2 regions of the Candidatus Pantoea symbiotica genome follow, and region 1 is predicted to be linked to the other one. Evidence: predicted binding sites of a transcription regulator. Region 1 holds the regulator's gene; the other holds the start of a gene.

Region 1 (4,213 bases):
AGACTCAGGCTGGCGCTAATGGTGCCAGGTGCGCTAGCGAAATCACGCTGCATATCGCCAAAGGCAGGTAAATACATATCCGTGGCAAGAAAGCCGAGCATGCTGAGCACGGCAAGATAAGGCATAAATGCTTTAGACGACAACATGTTGATTCTCTTTTGGGCAGGTTGAACGCCGGGGAGTGTAAAAGGATGCAACGCGCTTTGTGAAACGCTAATATTTGCATAGTGCTGTTAAATTTTTTGAAGGCAAAATTATGTGGTCAGAATATGCGCTTGAAGTGGTGGATGCGGTGGCGCGCACTGGGAGTTTTAGTGCGGCAGCGCAGGAGCTGCATCGTGTGCCTTCTGCCGTCAGCTATACCGTACGACAGCTGGAAACCTGGCTGGCAGTGCCGCTGTTTGAGCGTCAGCACCGCGAAGTGGTGATGACACCCGCGGGCGAGCATTTTGTGCGTGAAGGGCGATCTGTTATCAAAAAAATGCTGGCAACCCGTCGACAGTGTCAGCAACTGGCAAATGGCTGGCGTGGGGAGCTAAGTATCGCGGTTGACTGCATTGTTAAACCGCAGCGCACGCGGCAGTTAGTGAAGGATTTCTATCGCCATTTTCCCGATATGGAGCTGATTATCAGCTACGAAGTGTTCAACGGCGTATGGGATGCATTGGCTGATGGCCGGGTTGATGTGGCTATTGGCGCAACCCAGGCGATTCCGGTGGGCGGACGTTTTGCCTTTCAGGATATGGGCGCACTGAACTGGCGTTGTGTAGTGAGTCCCGATCATCCACTGGTTAACAGCAGGGAGCTGGATGATGAAACATTGCGGGCATGGCCATCGCTGGTGCTGGAAGATACCTCGCGTGCGTTGCCGCGCCGTATGACATGGACGCTGGATAATCAGCGACGTCTGGTGGTACCAGAATGGGAAACCGGAATGGATTGTTTGCTGGCAGGATTGTGCGTTGGAATGGTGCCGGGCCATCTGGCACGTCCGCTGCTGGATAGCCATAAACTGGTCGAACTGGCACTGCCGCAGGCCTTTCCGGACAGTCCGTGCTGCGTCAGCTGGTCAGAACAGCGCGCGTCACCGGCGCTGGAGTGGTTACTGGCTTATCTCGGGGATGCCGAAACGCTGAACCACGAATGGCTCAGCGAAGTGTCTGCTTAGCGGCGATAGTCGCGGAACGGACCGTACGCCACCGAACGGCGCTCAATCAGCGTTGGCTGAACCTCAATGGTTTGCGGATCTTCACGCTTGCTGGTGATGCGATCCAGTAGCATTTCCAGCGCTTTTTCACCCAGTTCGGCTTTTGGCTGATGCACGGTGGTCAGCGCTGGCGTGAAATAGCGCGCGTTGCGCACGTTATCGTAGCCGATGACCGAGATATCCTGCGGTACGCGCAAGCCCATCTCATCAGCAGCGCAAATCGCGCCCATCGCCATAATATCGCCGCCGCAGAACACCGCCGTTGGGCGCTGTTTCTGATTTAAAATCTGCTGCATCGCCTGATAGCCCGATTCAGGCTCAAAGTCGCCCTGAACTACCCATTCAGGACGCACCGTAATGTCCGCTTCGTTCATTGCCTGCAGGAAGCCAGCGTGACGGCCGCCGCCGGTGTTGCGCTCCATCTGGCCGGGAATGGCACCGATATCGCGATGACCGCGTTCAATCAGATAACGCCCGGCGAGATAGCCGCCCTGAAACGCATTGTCCTGCACGGTATCGGTGAAGTCACCGCGCGATGCACCCCAATCCATCACCACCATGGGAATGTTGCGGTTCTCTTCCAGCATCTGTAGCAAATCGTCTGGATACTCAGAACACATCACCAGCAAGCCATCGACGCGCTTTTGCGCCATCATTGACAGGTAAGCACGTTGCTTTTGCAGATCGTTATGCGCGTTGCCGAGAATCAGCGTGTAGCCGCGTTCGAAACAACGGTTCTCCACCGCTTCGATAATTTCAGCGAAATAGGGCGCTTCGCTGGAGGTCGCCAGCAAACCTAAGGTTTTGGTGTGATTAACTTTGAGACTACGCGCCACGGCACTGGGCGAGTAGTGTAATTCTTTGATCGCTTCCCATACGGCGTTACGCGTCTCTTCCGCAACGAAACGCGTTTTGTTGATGACATGCGAAACCGTGGTGGTTGAGACACCCGCGCGTTTTGCGACATCTTTAATTGTTGCCATGAAAATGGTACTCCTGGGCTTATCGCAACTTACTGATAAGTATATTGTTAAACGTTTGCGTCTGCTAATGCTTTTATAGCCCAAAAAGCAGGCGAAATGGTGTGTTTTAGCAGGCGAAATCACTTCATCACGCTGTAAATACAGCATGCGCAAAATCTGTTGCGCAACGAAAGGCGGCGATTCTAGCAAGCTGGCGCGGATAACACGAGATTTTTGCCCATTGCTGTGCGAAAATCGCTTTAACCCTAATAATTGTGTGACTAAGGAGTTGTAATGAATACCGACCTGAAGCTGGCGCTAATGACCACTGTTGGCGCACTGTTGATGATTATCGCCTTCAGCTTTACCGCGATCATGCATTAACAAAAAAGCCGGAGCTGAGAACAGCATCCGGCTTTTTTATGATTGTTGCGCAACAGCTAGCGAATAGTTTTTGGCGTCATCATACGACGCGCGCCCACATAGTGTTTTTGCCAGTAATCCTCACCCAATACGCTAATCTGAATATCTTTGCCGGTACGCGGCGACTGAATGAATTTCCCGTTGCCGAGATACACGCCAACATGATCGGCAGTGCCGCGATTATTGATGCGGAAGAACACCAGATCACCTTTCTCCAGCATTTCACGCTTAATCGGTGCCGCATCGCGCAGGTGATACATCTCATTGGCGGTGCGCGGGAATTTGAATTTCACCAGATCTTTATAGGCGTACCACACTAAGCCGCTGCAGTCGAAACCGGTGTGTGGCGAAGTGCCGCCCCACTGATAAGGTTTGCCGAGTTGGCCCATTAATTTGGTCATCGCCGTTTCACGCGCCTTTTGATAACGCTGGCGGTGCGCCTTACTCATTTTGATGCCGGTCAGCGCTAATGCTTCATCATCGACGGCGATCTCAGGTGTTTTCTTCGCTAAACGTTGATGACCGTATTTCTTAGCAGAGAGTTTCAGCGGGGATTTTTTGCTGGTGGTTTTATGCAGCGCAGTTTCTGTTTTGGTCTGTTTTTTGAGTTTGAATTTTTGAACAGCAGTCAGGCGCGATTTTTTGGTGGTGGTTTTCACCGGGCGTCGTTTGCGGCGCTCGTCTTCACGTGCGCTCTTTTTCTCTGCTTTAAGCGAACTGGCATTAACGGGCGCATGCGGAGATGCAGCAGCCACATTAAAAAACAGTTGGGCGAAAGCCAGTATGAAAAGCGTTATTAGTAGACGCATAATCCGGTTACAGGTTAAGCAGGCTGAATGAAAGCAGACTGCGTTAAAGTGAGAGAAATCTGATCAAGCGATCAGCGCCGAGGCAATTCTAATCCACTTTTTTTCCAAAAGGTAAGGCCTTTTTCCATTAATATGTTACCAGATTGATTCTGTAGCAAAAATGAGCTATTTCAGCTGGTTAACGCAGCGAAACTATTGCTAATTATTAATTTATTAATGCCAATTAATGATATGAAAATGTTATTTGTCATGCGTTAACTTAACAAACATGGCGATTAGCCAGTGCAAACGCAAAATCCCGTTTTCAGTCCGGGAGCGAAATCGCTACAATAAACAAACACGAAGTAGAAGATTAAGGAAGGCAATAATGAGTACTGTTGAAAAAATTCAGCGTCAGATCGCAGAAAACCCGATTCTGCTGTACATGAAAGGTTCTCCAAAGCTGCCAAGCTGCGGTTTCTCGGCGCAAGCCGTGCAGGCGCTTTCTGCGTGTGGCGAGCGTTTCGCATACGTGGACATTCTGCAGAACCCGGACATTCGCGCTGAAATGCCAAAATACGCTAACTGGCCAACCTTCCCGCAGCTGTGGGTCGATGGTGAACTGGTCGGCGGCTGCGACATCATCGTTGAGATGTTCCAGCGCGGTGAACTTCAGCCACTGCTGAAAGAGACCGCTGAGAAGTATAAAGAAGCGGAATAATGCAGAAGGCCGACAAATGTCGGCCTTTTCTTTGCTTACTCGACAGACGCGTCGTCTGCGGGTTCTTCACTGAAAGCCAGCGGCCAGCCGCCCAGGCGTTTCCAGCGGTTCA
Region 2 (4,213 bases), 510 kb from region 1:
AAGACCTAATGCTGAGCCCGCCAATGCGCGGGCTTTTTTTCGGCCAAAATTCATTTTTCTTAAAAGTGAACCTGAGTTTCAAAAAATTTTGATATCCGATGGACGCCGCTCCAGCCGATCTTGTATGGTAGAGCCCAATTATTGACAGCGTGGTTAAACGCCGGGCTGATGCAACTAAGGAAACGTGATGAAGAACTGGAAAACAAGTGCTGAACAGATCCTGAAAACTGGCCCGGTCGTGCCGGTCATCGTGGTGAACAAGCTGGAACACGCGGTGCCGATGGCGAAAGCGCTGGTAGCGGGCGGTGTGCGTGTGCTGGAAGTCACGCTGCGTACCCCGGTGGCGATGGACGCGCTGCGCGCCATGATTAAAGAAGTACCGGAAGCGATTGTTGGTGCGGGCACGGTGATCAACACCCAGCAACTCAAAGAAGTCACTGACGCCGGTGCGCAGTTTGTAATCAGCCCTGGATTGACAGAATCGTTGCTGAAGGCTGCGGTTGAAGGTCCGGTGCCATTGATTCCAGGTATCAGCACGGTTTCAGAACTGATGACCGGTATGGATTACGGCCTGCGTGAATTCAAATTCTTCCCGGCGGAAGCCAACGGTGGCGTGAAAGCATTATCAGCGATCGGTGGTCCGTTCCCGCAGGTGCGTTTCTGCCCAACCGGCGGCATCTCGCCAGCCAACTATCGTGATTATCTGGCGCTGAAAAGCGTGCTGTGTATTGGCGGTTCGTGGCTGGTACCGAATGATGCGCTGGAAAGTGGTGACTGGGATCGTATTACGCGTCTGGCGCGTGAAGCGGTTGAAGGGGCGCGTGCATAAATTGGTAGGGTCGCCATTCATGGCGACCTCTCATTTATACTTAACCTTCCACTTTTACCGCTGCCGCACTGGCAACGGCGCGCGCGATAGCTTCATCGGTGTTTTCACCGGTTGCCAAAGCCACACCCAAACGGCGTTGACCGGCGATTTCCGGTTTACCAAACAGGCGCAGCTGCAACCCGGCTCCCAGCGCGGCTTCGATATTCCCGAATTGCACGTTCTGGCTGTTCAGCTCAGGCAGAATCACTGCCGACGCCGCAGGGCCGTATTGACGAATGCCGCCAATTGGCAGACCGAGGAAGGCGCGCACATGCAGCGCGAACTCAGACAGATCCTGCGAAATCAGCGTTACCATGCCGGTATCGTGCGGACGCGGTGACACTTCGCTGAACACCACTTCATCACCACAGACGAACAGCTCCACGCCAAACAGGCCGTATCCGCCGAGCGCTTTCACCACGTTAGCGGCGATATCCTGCGCGCGTTGCAGCGCCAGTTCACTCATCTGCTGCGGCTGCCATGATTCACGATAATCGCCATCTTCCTGACGATGACCAATCGGCGCGCAGAAGTGGATGCCATCCACCGCGCTAATGGTCAGCAGGGTAATTTCGAAATCAAACTTCACCACACCTTCGACGATCACGCGGCCCGCACCGGCACGTCCGCCTTGCTGCGCATAATCCCAGGCTTTGTCCAGCTGGCTGGCTTCGCGGATAAAGCTTTGACCTTTACCGGATGAGCTCATCACCGGCTTAACGATGCACGGGAATCCAATCGCTTCAGCGGCGGCAATAAAATTCTCTTTGCTGTCAGCAAACTGGTAAGTCGAGGTCGGCAACGACAACTCTTCCGCCGCCAGACGACGAATGCCTTCGCGGTTCATGGTCAGACGCGCGGCGCGTGCAGTCGGCACCACTTTCTGACCTTGCGCTTCCAGCTCCAGCAGTTTTTCGGTGGCGATGGCTTCAATTTCAGGCACCACGAAGTGCGGCTTTTCCTGGGCAATCAATGCGGCCAGCGCGTCGCCGTCCAGCATGTTGATTACATAGCTGCGATGCGCCACGTGCATCGCTGGGGCATCGGCGTAACGATCCACCGCAATCACTTCCACACCCAGACGCTGGCACTCGAGTGCCACTTCTTTGCCTAATTCGCCTGAACCTAACAGCATGACACGCGTAGCGGCAGGGCGCAGCGCGGTTCCGAGAGTCGTCATAATTTCACCTTAGCAGTCAAAATGCGCGCGCAGTATAAACGAAAACGTTTGCGTACTCACGCTTTCGCCACGATCAGGTTTGCCATACTTTTCCCGCTCTGACGTTAACTGACACAGCCTGCGGCAGCATGGAGAACGGAAAATTAAACGGGAGTTAAACGATGAGTAATTGGCTACAGCAAATTCAATCGGTGCTGGCGAAGAAGGGCGGTGGCGGAAAGTCGGGCGGCTTAAGTGACATGCTGGCACCTGGCGCATTAGGCGGGCTGGCGGGATTGCTGGTGGGCAGTAAATCCACGCGTAAGTTGCTGACCAAATATGGCGGCAAAGCCTTGTTGTTGGGCGGCGGCGCGGCGGCGGGCGCGCTGCTGTGGAACAAATACAAACAGCGCATACGTGAAACCCATCAGGACGATGCGAGCTTTGGTCAGCTGCAAACGCCTATGGATCAACGCGCAGAGCGATTAGTCACGGCGCTGGTGTTCGCGGCGAAAAGTGACGGTCACATTGACGATCAAGAGCGCGCGGCGATTGAGCAAAACATTCAGCAGGCGGGCTACGGCGCACAGGCTGAAGCGCTGATTCAGCAGGCGATGAATCGCCCGCTCGATCCCAACTGGCTGGCCGCTGACGTTAAAAACGAAGAAGAGGCGCTGGAGCTCTATTTCCTCAGCTGTGCCGCCATTGATGTCGACCACTTTATGGAGCGTAGCTATCTCTCCGCGCTCGGCGATGCGCTGAAAATTCCCCAGGATGTGCGCGACGGTATTCAACGCGATATCGATGCGGAAAAAGCCGCGTAATCCATTACGAAGGTTGCATCCGCAGCCTTCGTTTTCCCTGTCTGGCTTGCCCTGTGCAAAGTGATGCTGCGTGCAGCTTGGCATCGCACGCGATTAGTGCCACGCTTGCTGAATGTTGTCCTTCAGGGAGAAGAGCCTAATGAATCAGCCACACGCGAAAAAAATTCCCCATGCCATGAATCTGCACGGTGAAACGCGCATCGATAATTATCACTGGTTACGTGATGACGACCGCGAGAATCCAGAAGTGCTGGCCCATCTGCACGCCGAAAATGATTATGGACGCGCCATGATGGCGTCGCAGAATCCGCTGCAGGAACGAGTGTTGAAAGAGATTGTTGACCGTATTCCGCCGCAGGATCACTCGGTGCCCTACGTGAAAAACGGCTATCGCTATCAAAGCCGCTATGAAGTGGGCAACGAATATCCCGCCTATTTCCGCCAGCCGCTAGACGCGCCGGCGGAGGAGCCGTGGCAGCTGCTGCTTGATGGTAACCAGCGAGCCGCGCACAGTGATTTTTACACTATGGGTGCGCTGGCGATTACGCCGGACAATCAGGTGATGGCCTTAGCGGAAGACTTCCTGTCACGCCGTCAATACGGCATTCGCTTCCGTAATTTACAGAGCGGCAGCTGGTATCCGGAAGTGCTGACCAATGCGTCATCCAGCGTGGCCTGGGCCAATGATTCCCGCACGCTCTACTACGTGCGTAAGCATCCGAAAACGCTGCTGGCGTATCAGGTGTGGCGCCATGAGCTGGGACATCCGCAATCTGACGATCAGCTAGTGTATGAAGAGAAGGATGATTCCTTCCACCTGAGCGTGCACAAAACCACCTCCGAGCACTTCATTCTGATTGCGCTATACAGCACCAACACCAGCGAGATTCTGCTGATCGATGCCGAGTATCCAGATGCACAGCCGCAAACGTTTTGTCCGCGTCGCCGCGACCATGAATACAGCATCGATCACTACAATCATCAGTTCTACATTCGCTCGAATCGCGACGGCAAAAACTTCGGCCTCTTTCGCAGCGCGTGGCTGGCGGAAGCGCGCTGGCAATCGCTGATCCCGGCACGTGACAACGTGGTGCTGGAGGATTTCCAGCTGTTCCGCCATTGGCTGGTGGTGGAAGAGCGTCAGCACGGCGTGAACACCTTACGGCAGATTAACTGGGAGAGCGGCGAAAGCTTTGGCATCGCCTTTGACGATCCGGCCTACGTCACCTGGCTTGCCTATAATCCTTCGCCGGAAAGCGACACTTTGCGCTATGGCTACTCCTCCATGACCACGCCAACCACCTTGTTTGAACTGAACATGGAAACCGGCGATCGTCGCGTGCTAAAGCGCACGCCGGTGCC

Evidence for each region. Region 1 encodes PurR, which represses purine synthesis genes. Its sites were predicted from a motif close to CANGCAAACGTTTGCNTG; they were not measured.
Region 2: purT (formate-dependent phosphoribosylglycinamide formyltransferase) is a predicted target of PurR. The motif match lies at 2,086-2,103, and genes of this name have one in related genera.

The regions. Positions count from the first base shown of each region.
Region 1 is NZ_JBSZHR010000002.1:1,601,529-1,605,741, forward strand. Features, by position in the region: gene punC (purine nucleoside transporter PunC) at 1-146, opposite strand, end outside; gene punR (DNA-binding transcriptional activator PunR) at 257-1,168, shown strand; gene purR (HTH-type transcriptional repressor PurR) at 1,165-2,190, opposite strand; gene cydH (cytochrome bd-I oxidase subunit CydH) at 2,464-2,553, shown strand; gene ACXIZX_RS08060 (C40 family peptidase) at 2,610-3,401, opposite strand; gene ACXIZX_RS08065 (Grx4 family monothiol glutaredoxin) at 3,766-4,101, shown strand; gene rnt (ribonuclease T) at 4,137-4,213, opposite strand, start outside.
Region 2 is NZ_JBSZHR010000002.1:2,107,518-2,111,730, reverse strand. Features, by position in the region: gene zwf (glucose-6-phosphate dehydrogenase) at 1-1, shown strand, start outside; gene ACXIZX_RS10420 (bifunctional 4-hydroxy-2-oxoglutarate aldolase/2-dehydro-3-deoxy-phosphogluconate aldolase) at 188-829, shown strand; gene purT (formate-dependent phosphoribosylglycinamide formyltransferase) at 870-2,048, opposite strand; gene ACXIZX_RS10410 (tellurite resistance TerB family protein) at 2,210-2,851, shown strand; gene ACXIZX_RS10405 (prolyl oligopeptidase family serine peptidase) at 2,991-4,213, shown strand, end outside.